3 regions of the Pseudodonghicola sp. genome follow, and region 2 is predicted to be linked to each of the others. Evidence: riboswitches for the same ligand, from Rfam matches in the RefSeq annotation. Region 2 holds a riboswitch; each other region holds the start of a gene.
The links. A riboswitch is a leader RNA that binds a small molecule or an ion and turns the genes downstream of it on or off. The one in region 2 is predicted to bind thiamine pyrophosphate.
Positions count from the first base shown of each region.

Region 1: another riboswitch for thiamine pyrophosphate. It lies ahead of thiM (hydroxyethylthiazole kinase); the one in region 2 lies ahead of thiB (thiamine ABC transporter substrate binding subunit).
Region 3: another riboswitch for thiamine pyrophosphate. It lies ahead of thiC (phosphomethylpyrimidine synthase ThiC); the one in region 2 lies ahead of thiB (thiamine ABC transporter substrate binding subunit).

Region 1 covers NZ_JBLWVT010000002.1:13,105-18,893, reverse strand. Annotated here, with positions in the region: gene ACN0V4_RS03210 (VOC family protein) at 1-521, shown strand, start outside; gene ACN0V4_RS03205 (Lrp/AsnC family transcriptional regulator) at 518-1,030, shown strand; gene ACN0V4_RS03200 (3-oxoacyl-ACP reductase) at 1,078-1,842, opposite strand; gene thiD (bifunctional hydroxymethylpyrimidine kinase/phosphomethylpyrimidine kinase) at 1,839-2,645, opposite strand; gene thiE (thiamine phosphate synthase) at 2,642-3,265, opposite strand; gene thiM (hydroxyethylthiazole kinase) at 3,262-4,050, opposite strand; TPP riboswitch at 4,113-4,207, opposite strand; gene ACN0V4_RS03180 (GntR family transcriptional regulator) at 4,550-5,239, shown strand; gene ACN0V4_RS03175 (ABC transporter ATP-binding protein) at 5,302-5,789, opposite strand, start outside.
Region 2 covers NZ_JBLWVT010000012.1:26,239-32,027, forward strand. Annotated here, with positions in the region: gene ACN0V4_RS19540 (AEC family transporter) at 1-599, opposite strand, end outside; gene ACN0V4_RS19545 (HD domain-containing protein) at 596-1,258, opposite strand; gene aroC (chorismate synthase) at 1,251-2,366, opposite strand; TPP riboswitch at 2,644-2,743, shown strand; gene thiB (thiamine ABC transporter substrate binding subunit) at 2,778-3,764, shown strand; gene ACN0V4_RS19560 (thiamine/thiamine pyrophosphate ABC transporter permease ThiP) at 3,740-5,299, shown strand; gene ACN0V4_RS19565 (ATP-binding cassette domain-containing protein) at 5,286-5,789, shown strand, end outside.
Region 3 covers NZ_JBLWVT010000003.1:253,550-259,338, forward strand. Annotated here, with positions in the region: gene ACN0V4_RS07015 (branched-chain amino acid ABC transporter substrate-binding protein) at 1-867, opposite strand, end outside; gene ACN0V4_RS07020 (cupin domain-containing protein) at 1,033-1,656, shown strand; TPP riboswitch at 1,784-1,904, shown strand; gene thiC (phosphomethylpyrimidine synthase ThiC) at 2,036-3,823, shown strand; gene ACN0V4_RS07030 (FAD-dependent oxidoreductase) at 3,820-4,755, shown strand; gene thiS (sulfur carrier protein ThiS) at 4,745-4,942, shown strand; gene ACN0V4_RS07040 (thiazole synthase) at 4,946-5,704, shown strand; gene ACN0V4_RS07045 (thiamine phosphate synthase) at 5,701-5,789, shown strand, end outside.

The DNA of each region.
Region 1 (5,789 bases), on a different contig from region 2:
GTCCGGTGCCGCTGCCCGACGGCAGCGAAGGCGTCGCCGCCTTCTCGACCGTCTCCTTCACCGCCGACCAGGTGCCGCTGGGCATGGTCTTCATGTGCGAGCACAAGACCCGCGACACCGTCTGGATCCCCGAACTGCTGACCCATGCCAACACCGCCTGCGGCCTGGGCGCCATCCTGGCGATGTCCGATACCCCGGCCGAGGATGCGGCGGGCTTTGCCCGGCTCTGGGCCAAGGGTGCGGTCACCGAGGCTGACGGGGTCTTCACCGTCACCACCGGCGACAAGTCGGCGCCGCTCGTGCTGATGAGCCCGGCGAAGATGGCCGAGACCTATCCGGGTGCCGATCTGGCGGCGACCACCCGCGGCGCGCTGACCGCCCTGCGCATCAAGGTCGCCGACATCGAGGCGGCCAAGGCCTGTCTGGACAAGGCCGGCATCACGCCCTTGAAGACCGCCGCCGGCATCGCCGCCGGACCGGAACATGCCGCCGGCGTCATCGTGGAATTCGTCCCCACATGACAGATCCGAAGCCCCGCAAGACCGGCACCAAACCGGCCGAGAGCATCACCTTCGACGAGATCGACCAGCGTATCCTGGAGATGTTGCAGCAGGACAGCGACACTCCGATCCAGGCGATTTCCGAGGCGGTGGGGCTGTCGGCCACCCCGTGCTGGCGCCGCATCAAGCGGATGGAGGAGGCCGGGCTGATCAAGCGGCGTGTCGCTCTGGTCGACCAGAACCGCGCCAATGTGCCGCTGACCGTCTTCATCGGCGTCAGCACCCCCCGGCACGAAATCGACTGGCTGAACCGGTTCCGGGCGCTGATCGACGAGATCCCGGAAATCCTCGAAGCCTATCGGCTGACCGGGACGGTGGATTACATCCTCAAGGTCGTGGTGCCGGACATGGCGACCTATGACGCGGTCTACAAGCGGATGATCGAGCGACTGGATTTCAGCCAGGTCAATTCGATGATTTCGATGGAGGAACTGAAGTTCACCACCGTCATCCCGACCAAATATCTGTAAGGTGACGGGCCGGGGCGCCTATGGTCCCGGCCCGTTTCCGGCAAGCCTCAGTCGAAGACCAGCCCACCATCGACCACCAGGTTCTGCCCGGTGACCGCCCGTGCCCAGGGCGAGGCGAAGAACAGCACCGCATCGGCCAATTCCTGCGGCGTCGTCACCTGCCCCAGCGGCGTCTGGCTGGCGATGATGTCGAAAACCGCCTCGGGCGTGGCGGCGCTGGCGTCAGTGGTGCGCAGCAGCCCGCCCGACACCATGTTGACCGTTACGCCCAGGGGCCCCAGTTCCTTCGCGGCGGTGCGGGTAAAGCCCAGCAGCGCCGCCTTGGCGGTGGTGTAATCGTGATAGGGCACCACCGGGTTTTGCACCAGATTGGTGCCGATGGTGACAACCCGCCCATAGGCCTGCGCCGCGAAGTGACCGCGCAGCGCCTGCAGGCAGTTGAGCGCCCCGCCGACAGCGGTTTCGGTCTGCCGCGCGATCTCAGCCCAGCTCAACTGGTCGAGATGCGCGCGCGCCTCGCCGTTGAAGGAGAAATCGGCCAGCGCGTTATGCACCAGCACGTCCGGCGCCCCAAGGCTGTCGGTGATCGCCGCGACCATCCCGGCGACCTCTTCCGGCCGGGTGACATCGGCGCGGAAAGCCTGGGCGCGCGGCCCCAGTTCCTCGGCCAGCGCCCGGGCGGCGGCGTCGCTGTTGCGATAGTTGATGGCGACCCGGGCGCCTTCGCGCGCAAAGGCACGGGCGATCGCGGCGCCAAGGCCGCGGCCGGCGCCGGTGACAAGGACGGTCTGGTCCTGAAGCGGTTTGATCATGGCTCGGCCCTTTCGGCGAGAGTGAAGAAGTGATTGGTGGGGCCATGGCCATGGCCCACCTGCAATTGGTCAGCCGCAGCGATGGCGCCGGCGACATAGGCCTTGGCGCGCTCGACCGCCTGCACCAGCGGCAGGCCGTGCCCCAGCCAGCAGGCCAGTGCCGACGACAGGGTGCAGCCGGTGCCATGGGTGTTGGCGGTGGCATGGCGCGGCCCGGTGATCCAATGGCAGACCTCTCCCTCGACCAGCAGATCGGGGCAGTCCTCAGCCGCCAGATGCCCGCCCTTCAGCAGCACCGCCTGAGGCCCCAGCGCCAGCAGCGCGCGCGCCTGTTCCTCCATCTCGGCCCGATTGGTGGCCTCGGGGCGGCCCAGCAGATCGGCGGCCTCGGGCAGGTTCGGGGTGATCACCCGCGCCCGGGGCAGCAGCCGGCCCAGCGCCGCCACCGCCTCGGCCGCCAGCAGGCGATCGCCGCTTTTCGCCACCATCACCGGGTCGAGCACGATGGGGGCGTCCAACCCTTCCAGCGCGCCGGCGACGGCGGCGATGATCGGGGCGGAGCCCAACATGCCGATCTTGACCGCGTCGATGCGGATGTCCTGGCGGATCATCGCGATCTGGTCGCGGATCATCTCGGGGCGCACCGGATCGACGGCGCTGACCCCGCAGGTGTTCTGCGCCGTCAAGGCAGTCAGCGCCGCCATCGCATAGCCACCATTGGCCGAAATCGCCTTGATATCGGCCTGGATGCCCGCCCCGCCCGAAGGGTCGGACCCGGCAATGGAAAGGATATTGGGGATCATGCGCGGCTCCATTCATCAAAAAGGGCACGGGTCGCGGCCTGCGGGTCGGGGGCCCGGGTCCCCGCGGTGACCCCCGCCAACCCGACCGCCCCCGCCGCTTGCAACGCCGCCGCATCGCCCAGCCCGAGCCCGCCGATGGCAACGGTGGGCACAGAGACGGCGGCGACGATCTGCGCCAGCCCCCCCATGCCGATGGGCAGGGCATGGTCAGGCTTGGTCGCGGTGGCGCGCACCGGGCCGGCACCGATGTAATCGACCCCCGCCGGCACATGACCCGCCTGCGCCACCGTCTCGATGGAGAGCCCGAGGATCGGATCGGGCCCCAGCCGTTGCCGGACCAGCCGGGGATCGCCATCGCCCTGCCCGATATGGAGGCCATGCGCCCCGGCGCTCAGCGCCACCTCCAGCCGGTCGTTGATGATCAGCCGCACGCCGAACGCCTCCATCTCGGGCAATAGGGCGACGGCCAGCGCGTGCAGCTCGGCATCCGAGGCATGCTTGTCGCGCAGTTGCACCGCCCAGGCGCCGCCCCGGGCGGCGGCCCGCGCCTGGTCGATCACCGGGATCGGCCCCTCGGGGTCGGTGACGACATAGACTGGCCCGATGGTGCGCCCGATCATGCCACGGTCACCTTCGCGCCCGCGCTCACCGCCTCGGGCGTCAGGGCGTGCAGCGCATCGAGGAAGGCCACCTGGAAGCTGCCCGGCCCCTGCGCGCCCTGCCCCGCGACCTCTCCCGCCAGACCGTAGAAGGCCAGCGCCGCCGCAGTCGCCTCAGGTGCCGGGTGACCGACGCAAAAGGCCGCGATCACCCCGTTCAGCGAACAGCCCAGCGCCGTGACCTTTGGCATCAGCGCATGGCCATTCGCCACCCGCAACGCCCGGCTGCCGTCGGTGACGAAATCGACCGGGCCGGACACCGCGACGACCGAGCCGGTCCGCAGCGCCAGAGCGCGCGCCGCCGTTTCCGCCGCGGCGACGCTGTCGCCGGCGTCAACCCCACGGCCACCGCCACCGAGCCCGGCCAGCGCCAAGATTTCCGAGGCATTGCCGCGCACCACGGTTGGGCGCAGGTCGAGCAGCCGGACCGACAGGTCCTGACGGAACCGCGTCGCCCCCACCCCCACCGGGTCGAAGACCCAGGGACGCCCCAGATCGGCCATCACTCCGGCGCAGTCCAACATCGCCTCGGCCCAGGCGGGATCAATGGTGCCGATATTGACCGTCAGCGCCCGCGCCAAGGCGGCGAATTCCGCCGCCTCCTCCCGCGCATGGACCATGGCGGGCGAGGCGCCAGCGGCCAACAGCACATTGGCCATGATATTCATCGCCACGAAATTGGTGATATTGTGGATCAGCGGCGCCTCGGCCCGCATGTCGCGCAGATATAGCCCGGTCTCGTCCATCCGTCTCGCCTTGTGCCCAGGCGAGGAGAGCGAAGACGGCGCAAGATCCCGCGCGGGATCGGCTGACCGGCTTGCAGACTCCCTACGCCAGCATGATCTGGTTCAGGTTCGGAGGGTTCTTCTCAGCCCGCATGCACGGACGCCCCTGTCTGTGGCGCAATCAACGCCCGCAACGGGGAGATGTCAAGCAGGGCCAACTCCGCGCCGGCGGCAGACGGCGGGCGGCCCACCTGTCTGGGAGATCGGGAGGGCCGGCCCGACGGTCGGGCCCGAGGTTACCCTGCATCTCGATCGGCTCGTCCCCTCACCCGGCGGCACGCGACCAGGATCACCGCGCCCGCCCGCCGGTTCCAGGCGGCCCGCGTCCGGGCCGATTGCACGCCTGCGACCGTGGGAGACGGCAAGCCAGCGGACGCCGGGTCAGTCGACCGCCAAAGCCTTTTCCCTGTGAACACCATTAATTGTATGACATAACAAAAACACAACTATTGAGGTCTTCATGTCGTCGGCGCTTGACAGTATTGCCCCCGTTGCCCGCAAGGAAACGCTCGGTGCCATTGTGCGCGAGGAACTGCGCTCCGCGCTGATGGACGGGCGATTCCGGCCGGGCGAAAAGCTCACGATTCGGGCGGTTGCAAATGCGCTCAACGTCAGCCTGACCCCGGCACGCGAAGCGCTTTACAACCTGATGGCCGAGGGGGTTCTGGAAAGTGGCGCCAATGGCACGGTCTTCGTGCCCAGCCTGGACGAGCCCCGCATTCGCGAATTGTCCCTGATCCGCATCCGCCTGGAAGGGCTGGCCGCGCGCGAGGCGATGCCCAATCTCGCCCCCAAGGACTTCGACCGGCTGAGCGAGATCAACAGCCAATTCGCCAAGACCGACAAAGAGAAGGAACATGCCAAGCTGATGCAGCTCAACTGGCAGTTCCACTTCGGGCTCTACGAGGCCGCCAATATGCCTGCCCTACTGAAGATCATCGAAACCTGCTGGTTGAAAATGGGCTCCTATCTCAATGTCATCTATCCCGATTATGGCAGTGTGGGCGTCGGGCGCGACAATCACGCCCGCATTCTCGCCGCGTTGCAGGGCGGCGACGCCAATCTGCTCGAAGATCACATCCGGACCGACATCGAACAATCGACCGCATGGGTCATCCAGATGATCCGCGATCGCCGCCTCCCCGCCTGAGCGGCCTCAGGCGGGTCTTTCCTCCCCCCGGCGGGGGGAAGGATGCGAGACGCCGATGATCCCTAGCCCTCGGCCCCGACCTCGGCCGCGGCACGGGCGGCGGCCAGAACCGACAACCGCGCGGCAAGCGTGGCCGAGGCCGGCGGCGCCGGTTCCAGCGCCACCGGTGCGGGCGCGTCGGCGTGATGGCAGGCGACCAGCGTCTCGCCCTCGCCCACCGCCGTCAGCTCGGGGCGGGTCTGCTTGCAGATGTCGCTCGCCAGCGGGCAACGCGGATGGAAGGCACAGCCCGATGGCGGGTTCAGCGCCGAAGGCGCATCGCCCTCCGGCGCCTCGGTCGCGGCACGCAGCCCTGGCACCGGGCGCGGCGCGGCGGTGATCAGCGCACGGGTATAGGGATGGCGCGGATCGGCGAAGAGCTGCTCGGCCGGCGCCTGTTCGACGATCCGGCCCAGATACATCACCGCCACCCGGTCGGCGATATGGCGCACCACCGACAGGTCGTGGCTGATGAAGACATAGGCCAGCCCAAGCTGCGCCTGCAGATCCT
Region 2 (5,789 bases):
AACATGCCGCTCAGGCGCAGCATCGGCGCCGGCAGCTCAAACCCGGTGGCCGAGACGATCAGCCCGGCGATCATGCCGATCACCATCGGGCGGCGCAGCAGCGCCTTCAGCACGCCGATGATCAGCCGGAACGGCGACAGCCCGGCGCGACCCGAGGCCAGATCCATCAGCACCAGCCCGGTGGGGATGAGCACCACATTCTCGATCAGCAGGTTCAGCGCCAGGATGACGCCGGCCTGATCGGGAAAGATCAAGAGCATCACCGGATAGCCGATGAAGCCCGAGTTCGGGCAGGCCGATCCCATCACCGCCAGGGCCCGGCGCAGCGGATCGGGCGCGGCAAGGGTGAACCAGCTGAAACTGAGCGCCATGGTCACAAGCCCGCCAACCACCATCACCAGCAGGTAATCGGTCTGCAGCACCGCGGTGAGCGGCCGGGTGGCGAGCGAGGTGAAGAGCAGCGCCGGCAGCGCCAGGTTCAGCACATATTGCCCCAGCATCTGCATGTCGCGGGTGGTGAACCAGCCGATACGCACCACGATATAGCCGATCAGGACGGCGGCATAGATCGGCGCCGTGATGCTGATGATGTCACTCATGAAGCGGCCCAGTCTGGCGGCAGGTCGGCGCCGATTTCCTCGGCGAGGTCTTCGAGAAAGCGGATCATGCGCGCGGCGCGGGTCTGCGCAAGGGTACGCCCCCCTTCGGTCAGCATATCGGCTGGAAGCCTCAGCAACTTGACGCGAAAATGATCGAGCGTCTGGCGGCGGTCATCCAGATCGCGCGCCGCGGCGAAGGGATCGGCGGCATCATAGAGCGCGCGGCCCAGGGCGCCCGAGACCGCGAAGCAGCGCGCGATGCCCACCGCCCCCAGCGCATCCAGCCGGTCGGCGTCGCGCAGGGCCCGCGCCTCTGGCGTTTCCGGCGCGATGCCGGCCGAGAAGCTATGCGCGGCGATGGCGTGTTGGGCGGCGGCGATCCGGTCTTCGCCGAACCCCAGATCGCGCAGGACCGGCGCCGCCGCCTCGGCCGCGAGGGTCGAGGCGCGGGCGCGGTCGAGGCTGTCCTTCGGCAGGTTGACCAGATCGTGCAGATAGCAGGCCGCCAGCAGAACCTCTCCGTCGACATCGTTCCCGGCGATGGCGCGGGCATTGGCCCAGACCCGGTCGAGATGGGTCAGATCATGGGCGCTGTCCTGCGCCATGCCATCGGCCGCGATCTGCCGCAGCCGCGCGCGCAACCCGTCGAGGTCAGCCAATGCGGCCCCGGGTCTCGCCCACCGCGCCGCCGATCTGGCCGCGGTTCAGCAGGATATGGTCGAGAATCACGCAGGCCATCATCGCCTCGCCCACCGGCACCGCGCGGATGCCGACGCAGGGGTCGTGCCGCCCCTTGGTGATGATCTCGGTTTCCTGCCCGGATTTGGTGATGGTCGCCCGTGTCTTCAGGATCGAGGAGGTCGGTTTCACCGCAAAGCGCACCACGATCTCCTGCCCGGTGGAGATGCCGCCCAGAATGCCGCCGGCGTGGTTCGAGGAATAGGCCGGTTTGCCGTCCGGGCCGATGAAGATCTCGTCGGCGTTCTCTTCGCCGGTCAGCAGCGCGGCGGCCATGCCCTCGCCGATCTCGACGCCCTTGACGGCGTTGATCGACATCATCGCAGCGGCCAGATCGGTGTCGAGCTTGCCATAGATCGGCGCGCCAAGGCCGGCGGGCACGCCGCGCGCCACCACCTCGACGATGGCGCCGACCGAATTGCCGGATTTGCGCAGGGCGTCCATATACCCGGCCCAGGTCTCCGCCGCTTCCGCATCCGGGCACCAGAACGGGTTCTGGCCGATCGCTTCGGCGTCAAAGCGCGCCCGATCGATCCCGTGCGGCCCGATCTGGGTCATGTAACCCTGAATCTCGATCCCCGGCGCCAGGTCCGACAGGGCGGCGCGCGCCAGCCCGCCGGCGGCGACCCGCGCCGCGGTTTCCCGCGCCGACGATCGCCCGCCGCCGCGATAATCGCGGATGCCGTATTTCTGCCAATAGGTGATATCGGCGTGACCCGGGCGGAACTTCTCCATGATTTCGGAGTAGTCCTTGGACCGCTGGTCGGTGTTCTCGATCATCAGCTGCACCGGCGTGCCGGTGGTCCGCCCCTCGAAGACGCCGGAGAGGATCCTGACCGCATCGGGTTCGCGCCGCTGGGTGGTGTATTTGCTGGTCCCGGGCTTGCGCAGGTCCAGCCAGCGCTGGATCATCGGCTCGTCGATGGCGATGCCCGGCGGGCAGCCGTCCACCGTGGCGCCAAGCGCCGGCCCGTGGCTTTCGCCCCAGGTGGTGACGCGGAAGAGATGGCCGAATGTATTGATGGACATGGGGGCTCTCCTTTGCTGCGGTGATTAGCGGCGCGCGCCGTGTGGCTCAAGCGGATTCACGGGCTGGTGCCGACCGGGCCGGGGCAGCCAAGGCCGGGCCGCCAGCGGATACCGCCCTTTGACAGCGTGCCTCCGGCAGCCAAATCCGGGCGGGTCTCCAGCTTCTTCTCGGCCCAAATACGGCCGCCGGAGGCACGCGCCGCAGGCGCGTTCCGATCAGGGACCGGGGCCCGAGCCGTCAATCCGCTTGCCTCATATCCTCCCCGCGCATAGGGTCGGCGCCACCTCGGGGTGCCTGATCGGGCTGAGATGCATTGCGCGAACCCGTTGAACCTGAACCGGCTCATACCGGCGGAGGGAAGGTTTATGGACATGCCTCCACCTTGCCCCGACGCCGCAAAGGAGGATGCCATGAAGTATCTTGCATTTGCAGCGGGACTGATCACCAGCGCAGCAGGCCAGATGGCCGCCGCCGAGACTCCCGTGCTGACCGTCTATACCTATGACAGTTTCGTCAGCGAATGGGGCCCGGGCCCGGCGATCGAGAAGGCCTTCGAGGCGCAATGCGGTTGCGATCTGAAATTCGTCGCCGCCGGCGATGGTGCCGCGCTGCTGGCGCGGGTGCGGCTCGAGGGCAAGCGGTCGGAGGCCGATGTGGTGCTTGGCCTCGATACCAACCTGACCGCGGCGGCGCGGTCGACCGGGCTGTTCGCGCCGGTCTCGGTCAAAGCCGATTACAGCCTGCCGGTCGAATGGTCGGATGATGAGTTCATCCCCTATGACTGGGGCTATTTCGCCTTCGTGCAGAACCGCGATCTGGCCGCGCCGCACAGTTTCCGCGAACTCGCCGACAGCGATCTGAAGATCGTGATCCAGGATCCGCGTTCCTCCACCCCCGGCTTGGGTCTGTTGATGTGGGTGAAGGCCGCCTATGGCGATGAGGCTCCGGCGATCTGGAAAGGCCTTTCCGACAATATCGTCACCGTCACCAAGGGCTGGTCCGAGGCATACGGGCTGTTCCTGGATGGCGAGGCCGACATGGTGCTCTCCTATACCACCTCGCCGGCCTATCACCTGATCGCGGAAGGCGACGACAGCAAGACCACCGCGCTGTTTGACGAGGGCCATTACATGCAGGTCGAGGTCGCCGGCAAGCTGGCGGCCTCCGATCAGCCGGAGCTGGCGGATCAGTTCCTGCAGTTCATGGTGACCGACGCCTTCCAGTCGGTGATCCCGACCACCAACTGGATGTATCCCGCCGTCACCCCGGCCGAGGGGCTGCCCAAGGGGTTCGAAACCCTGACCCAGCCCAAGAAGGCGCTGCTGTTCTCGCCGGATGAGGCGGCGGCGCTGCGCGATCCGGCGCTGGCCGAATGGCTCGCCGCGCTCGGCCGCTGAGCCCGGCGCCGGGGATCGTCGCGGCGCTTGGCGTCGCGGTGCTGATCCTCGGCGCGCTGGCGGCGGTATTCTGGCGGGCGGAGACCGGGATCGGTCTTGGGCCCGCCGATTGGCAGGCGGTGCGCTTTACCGTGCTGCAGGCGGCGCTGTCGGCGGGATTGAGCGTGGTGTTCGCCCTGCCGGTGGCGCGGGCCCTGGCGCGACGGCGGTTCCCGGGCCGCGCCGCGCTGATCGCGCTGATGGGGGCGCCTTTCATCCTGCCGGTGATCGTCGCGGTGCTGGGGCTTCTGGCCGTCTTCGGCCGCTCGGGCTGGATCAGCCAGGGCCTGGGCCTGGTCGGCCTGCCGCCGCTGCGCATCTATGGGCTGCATGGGGTGGTGCTGGCACATGTCTTCTTCAACCTGCCGCTGGCGACACGGTTGATCCTGCAGGGCTGGCAGGAAATCCCGGCAGAGCGGTTTCGTCTGGCCGCCCAGCTTGGCGCCGGGCCGGCGGCGATCTGGCGGTTGCTGGAATGGCCGATGCTGCGCAGGGTGGCGCCGGGGGCGCTGGCGGTGATCTTCGCCATCTGCCTCACCTCCTTCGCGGTGGCGCTGACGCTGGGGGGCGGCCCGCGCGCGACGACGGTGGAGCTGGCGATCTATCAGGCCTTCCGCTTCGATTTCGATCTGGGCCGTGCGGCGCTGTTGTCGGTGCTGCAGATCGCCCTGACCGGCGCGGCTGCCGCGCTGGCCCTGCGCGCGGCGATGGGGGAAGGCTTCGGCGCCGGCCTCGATCGCGCGATCCGGCGATGGGATGCCGGCGGCCGGGGGCTGAAGGTTCAGGACTGGCTGGCGATCGGGCTCGCCGCGCTGTTCCTGCTGCTGCCGCTTGCCGCCATCACGGCCGAGGGCGTGACAGGCCTCTCTGCCCTGCCGGCCAGTGTCTGGCGGGCGGCGCTGAATTCGCTGCTGATCGCGGCGGGCAGCACGGTGATATTGCTGCTGATCGCCCTGCCGATGGCGGTGGCGGTGGCGCTTGTGCGTCATCCCGGCTGGGTCGAGGGCGCCGGGCTTCTGGGCATGGCAGTGTCGCCCCTGGTGATCGGCACCGGCGCCTTCATCGTGATCTATCCCTTTGCCGATCCGGCGGCCTTGGCGCTGCCGGTGACGGCGCTGGTCAACGCGCTGATGGCGCTGCCCTTCGCGCTGCGCATCCTGGTGCCGCAGGCGCGGGCGGTGATCGGCGATTTCGGGCGTCTGGCGCTCAGCCTGAACATGGGGCGCCTGGGGTTTCTGCGGCTGGTGCTCTGGCCCCGGATGCGGCCGCAGATCGGTTTCGCCGCCGGTCTTGCCGCGGCGCTGTCGATGGGCGATCTGGGGGTCATCGCACTTTTTGCCGATCAGGAGGTCGCCACCTTGCCCTTGCAGATCTATCGCCTGATGGGCGCCTATCGGATGGAGGCTGCGGCCGGCGCGGCGCTGCTGTTGCTGGCGCTTTCGGTGCTGGTGTTCTGGCTCTTCGACCGCGGAGGGCGCCGCCATGCTGAGGCTTGAGGGGGTGCAGATCCGGTCGGGCGATTTCACCCTGCGCGCCGACTGGCAGGTCGAGACCGGGGCGCGGGTGGCGGTGATCGGCCCTTCGGGGGCGGGCAAGACCACGCTTCTTGAGGCGATCGCCGGGTTTCGCGATCTGGCGGCGGGGCGGATCCTCTGGGACGGGCGCGACATCAGCCGTGACGCCCCGGGCGCGCGGCCGGTGGCGATGTTGTTTCAGGACGGCAACCTGTTTCCGCATCTGAGCGTGGCACAGAACGCGGGTCTCGGGCTCAGTCCCGATCTGCGGCTGACGTCGGCGCATTGGGATCGGGTGCGGCAGGCGCTGGCACGGGTCGGGCTGGAGGGGCTGGAGGCGCGCCGGCCCGCCGAGCTGTCGGGCGGGCAGCAGAGCCGGGCGGCGCTGGCGCGGGTATTGCTGCAGAGCAAGCCGCTTTTGTTGCTGGACGAGCCTTTCGCGGCGCTGGGCCCGGCGCTGAAGGTGGAGATG
Region 3 (5,789 bases), on a different contig from region 2:
GAAGGCGCCGCCCGGCAGTTTCTCGGCCGGTGCGCCTTCGAGGAAGGTCATCGTGCCTTCGGCCAGATCGGTGCCGAGCCCTTCGAAGAAGGCGTCCGACTTGATCCCCGACACACCTTCGAACACGGCATTGATGCCAAGCTTGTCCATCTGCTGGCGCACCCGCACGCCGCCCGGGGTCAGGCCGGCAAAGACCACGACATCGGGGTTCAGCGCCTTGACCTGGGTGAGTTCAGCGGTGAAATCCTGCTGATCCGAGGTGACGCCGAAGGAGCCGACAACCTCGGCCCCGTCTTCGCCAAGATACTTAGACAGATAGGTGAAGTGGCCTTTGCCGTAATCGGTGGTGTCGTGGATGATCGCGAAGGTCTTGTAGCCGAGGCCGGTCATCATCTTGGCGGCGGTTTCGTTCTGGTTGATCATCGTGCCATTCACACGGGTGATCTCGGGATAATCATTGCCATAGGTGATATCCGGCAGCACCGCGCCCCAGATCGTCGCCGGCAGGCCGAAGCGGTGATAGACATCGACCGTCCCCATCGCCACCGCCGAGCAATAATGCGTCACCGCGCCCGCGACCTTGCGGTTCGTCGCCAGTTTGGTCGCGACCTGCACGCCGACGTTGGGCTTGCATTCGTCATCCAGCGCATCGAGTTCATAGGTGTATTTCGAGTTCGGATCGGCATTGCGCAGCTTGATCGCCAATTCGGCCGAGTTGCGCCCGCCCAGACCGACCGAAGAGTTGCCCCCCGTCAGCGGCCCGAGGAAGCCGAGCTGGACCGTGTCCTTGGCCTGGGCGCCGGTGGCAAGAGCAAGGCCCGCGCAGGCGGTCGCCGCCAGCACGATCCCGTGAAATTTGTTTCGCATATTGAATTCCATTCCACTTTCCCTGAGATTGCTTGGGCGACTTGACCCAGAGGAAGCTCTGCCTCAAAAAATTGAATATGGTTCAACTTTTGAGCTCGATTGAGCTAAAATTTGAATTTGAGTCGTGCTGTGATGAATTTGAAGGCGGAGTTCGGGCGCGTGAGCATGGATATTGAGCACTCTGAAGATATCGGCACTCTCGCCCCCGCCGAGTCGGCTCCGCGCACGATGTCTGATCTGGGCACCCGGTTGCGCGAGGCCCGCAAGGCTCACAAGAAAACGCTGCGCATACTTGCTGAGGAAGTAGGCTGTTCGCCGTCGATGCTGTCGAAGATCGAGAATGACCAGGCCACCCCGTCGTTGCGCACCCTCCACCGCATCCTGGCGGCGCTCGATACCTCGATCGTGCATCTCTTCGCCGGAGACAGCGCCCATGAAGAGATCAGCGTGATGCGGGGCGAAAGCCGTCCCGCGGTCAAGGTCAGCCATACTGAAAACGGCGCGGCGATCTTGCTGGAACGGCTGACGCCAACCTTCCCCGAGCTTCTGCTCGACGCGAATATCCACACGCTCGAACCCGGGGCCGACAGTGGCGGCGACATCCAGCATGCGGGCCAGGAGGTCGGCTATATCCTGCAGGGGCGGGTCGAGTTGATCGTCGACGGCCGCAGCCATTTCCTGGCGCCGGGCGACAGCTTTTTCTTCGCCTCGAACCTGCCGCACCGCTACCGTAACATCGACCCGGGTGTCAGCCGGATCCTCTGGGTGGCGACGCCGGCGACCTTCTGAGGCGCCGGTTCTCTGGCCAGGTTCTCCTGCCCGGTTCTCTGGCCCCGGTCTCTGACGGCGCGCCGCCGCCAGTCCTGTGGGCGCGGGCCTTTTCCGATTGACATGATCGCCGCGCGGTCAAATAGTGCCCCCACGTCAGGGGAGTCCCGCCTAGGGGACTGAGAGGCTGATAGGGGGAAACCCCGGTGAAGCGACCCTTTGAACCTGACCCAGTTGATGCTGGCGTAGGAAGACCGAAGGGCATTTCCGCATTCCTCTGATCCTGAGGGCGGTCCTTTCGGGCCGCTGATGGCCCTTTGCGCATGGCGCGATCCGGGGCTTGAGCGGTCCCTTTCTGCCAAAAGTCTCACTTGGGTCTCATCGTGAAGAGGAGACCGAAATGAAAGACACCATTCCCACCATCACCACCGGGGCGCTGCCCGCGTCGCGCAAGGTCTATGTCGGTGGCCAAGGCCATGACATCCGGGTGCCGATGCGTGAAATCGCCGTCACCGGCGAGGCGCCGCTGACCGTCTATGACAGCTCGGGCCCATATACCGACCCGGAGGCGCGGATCGACATCGCGACCGGCCTGCCCGAAGTCCGCGGCGGCTGGCTGCAATCGCGCGGCGAGGTCGAGGAATACGAGGGCCGCATGGTGACCGATGCCGACAACGGCTTTGTCTCCGGCGCCCGGCTGACCCCGCCCTTCCCGGTGCGGCGCCCGCCGCTGCGCGGGGTGGGCGACCGGGCGGTCACCCAGCTCGCCTATGCCCGTGCCGGCATCGTCACGCCGGAGATGGAATTCGTCGCGATCCGCGAGAACGAGGGCCGGCTTGAGGCCTACTCCCGTGATGGCGAGAGCTTCGGCGCCGAGCTGCCCGATCTGGTGACGCCCGAGTTCGTCCGTCGTGAGGTCGCCGAGGGCCGCGCCATCATCCCCGCGAACATCAACCACCGCGAGTTGGAACCGATGATCATCGGCCGCAATTTCAAGGTGAAGATCAACGCCAATATCGGCAACTCCGCCGTCACCTCCTCGATGGAGGAAGAGGTCGAGAAGATGGTCTGGGCGATTCGCTGGGGCGCCGACACGGTGATGGACCTGTCCACGGGGCGCAACATCCACAACATCCGTGACTGGATCCTGCGCAACTCCCCGGTGCCGATCGGCACCGTGCCGCTCTATCAGGCGCTCGAAAAGGTCGGTGGCATTGCCGAGGATCTGACCTGGGAGATCTTCCGCGACACGCTGATCGAACAGGCCGAGCAGGGGGTGGATTACTTCACCATCCATGCCGGCGTGCGGCTGCACATGATCCCGATGACGGCGAAACGGGTGACGGGGATCGTCAGCCGCGGCGGCTCCATCATGGCGAAATGGTGCCTGCATCACCACCGCGAGAGCTTCCTCTACGAGCATTTCGACGAGATCTGCGACATCTGCCGCCGCTATGATGTGTCGTTCAGCCTTGGCGACGGGCTGCGCCCCGGCTCGATCGCCGACGCCAACGACGAGGCGCAATTCGCCGAGCTGCGCACGCTGGGCGAGCTGACCAAGATCGCCTGGGCCAAGGACTGTCAGGTGATGATCGAGGGCCCCGGCCATGTGCCGATGCACAAGATCAAGGCCAATATGGAGGAGCAGCTCAAGCACTGCCACGAGGCGCCGTTCTATACCCTCGGGCCGCTCACCACCGATATCGCGCCGGGCTATGACCATATCACCAGCGCCATCGGCGCGGCGATGATCGGCTGGTTCGGCACCGCGATGCTCTGCTACGTGACGCCCAAGGAGCATCTGGGCCTGCCCGACCGCGACGATGTGAAGACTGGCGTCATCACCTACAAGCTCGCCGCCCATGCCGCCGATCTGGCCAAGGGGCACCCCGGCGCCCAGCGGCGCGACGATGCGCTGTCACGGGCGCGGTTCGAGTTCCGCTGGGAGGATCAATTCAACCTCGGCCTCGACCCCGACACCGCCCGCGAGATGCATGACGAGACCATGCCGAAAGAGGCGCATAAGGTGGCGCATTTCTGTTCCATGTGCGGGCCGAAGTTCTGCTCCATGCGGATCAGCCACGACATTCGTGCCGAGGCCGAGAAACAGCAGGGCATGGAGGCGATGGCCGCCAAGTTCCGCGAAGGCGGCGCGCTTTATGTTCCGGCGGAGGCACCGGCGGAATGATCTCGGTCCTGGGATCGGGCGTGGCGGGGCTTTGCGCCGCCACCGCCCTGGCCGAGGCGGGGTTCGAGGTTGAGGTGATCGTTCCGGAAGAGGCTCCGGCGCCGGCCTCTCGCCTCGCTGGCGGCATGCTTGCCCCCTTCTGCGAAGGCGAAAGCGCGCCCGAGGTGATCGTGGCGCGCGGTCAGGCGGCGGTGGACTGGTGGGCGGAGCATGTGCCGGGCGTCACCCATCGCGGCACGCTGGTCCTGGCCCCGGCGCGGGACGGCGCGGAGCTGGACCGCTTTGCCCGGGCAACCCGGGCGCATCGTTGGGTCGCGCCGGACGATCTGGAACCCGACCTCTCGGGCCGCTTCGCCCGCGGGCTGTTTTTCGAGACCGAGGCGCATCTTGATCCGCGGCGGGCGCTGCTTCATCTGCGCGAGGTGCTGATCGCGCGTGGGGTGGCCTTTCACGCGGGGCCGCCGCGGGGCCGCATCGTGGATTGCCGGGCCCTGGCGGCCGCGAAGGCGCTGGGCGATCTGCGCGCGGTGCGCGGCGAGATGCTCTATCTCCACGCGCCGGAGGTGGCGCTGTCGCGGCCGATCCGCCTGCTGCACCCGCGCTTTCCCTGCTATGTCGTGCCGCGCGGCGCGGGGCGCTATATGGTCGGGGCGACGATGGTCGAAAGCGACCGCGCCGGTCCCGTCACCGCCCGCGCGGTGATGGAACTGCTGTCGGCGGCCTATACCATCCATCCCGGCTTCGCCGAGGCCGAGGTGATCGAGACCGGCGCCGGGCTGCGTCCCTCTTTCCCCGACAACCTGCCCGCGATCCGGCGCCAGGGCGATGTGATCCACCTGAACGGCATGTATCGCCACGGTTTTCTGATGGCTCCGGTGTTGGCGATGGAGCTTGCCCGGATGATGACGAAGGAGATTTGCCATGCGGATTGATCTGAACGGAACCCCGGTCGAGACCGACGCGGGGAGCTTGGCGGCGCTGATCGAGGAACGGGGCTTCGATGCCGCCTCGGTCGCGACCGCGATGGACGGCCAGTTCGTGCCGCGCCCGGCGCGGGCGGCCACCGCGCTGCGCGACGGCGCGAAGATCGAAGTCTTGTCACCGATGCAGGGGGGCTGAGCGATGTTCTATGGAATCGATCTGAAAAACCGGCTGATGCTGGGCACCGCGCAATACCCCTCGCCGCAGATCCTGCGCGAGGCGATCGCCGCCTCGGGGGCCGAGGTGATCACCGTGTCGCTGCGCCGCGAAGGGCAGGGGGGCGCGGCCTTTCGCGATATCCTCAAGGACAGCGGTTGCCGCGTCCTGCCCAATACCGCCGGTTGTCACACGGTGCGCGAGGCGGTGACCACGGCACAGATGGCGCGCGAGCTATTCGGCACGACCTGGATCAAGCTCGAGGTGATCGGCCATGCCGACACGCTGCAGCCCGACCCCTTCGCGCTGGTCGAGGCCGCCCGCATCCTCTGTTCCGAGGGGTTCGAGGTGTTCCCCTATACCACCGAGGATCTGATCGTCGGGGAAAAGCTGCTGGAGGCCGGATGCAGGCTGCTGATGCCCTGGGGCGCGCCGATCGGATCGGGGCAGGGGCTGCGCAATATCGAGGGGCTGCGCACGATGCGGGCGCATTTCGACGGGGTGCCCTTGGTGATCGACGCCGGTATCGGCGCGCCGTCCCAGGCGGCGCTGGCGATGGAGATGGGCTTTGACGCGGTGCTGCTGAACACCGCCGTCGCCAAGGCGCTGGACCCGGTCGCCATGGCGCGGGCCTTCGGTCAGGCGGTGACGGCGGGGCGGCAGGCCTATGCGGCCGGGCTGATGCCCCGGCGCGACATGGCGCAGGCCTCGACCCCGGTCTTTGGCATGGCGGTGCTGACATGACACAGCTCGATCCCTTTTATCTGATCGTCGGCCATGTCGGTCGGCTGGAACTGCTGGTGCCGCAGGGGGTCAAGCTGGTGCAGCT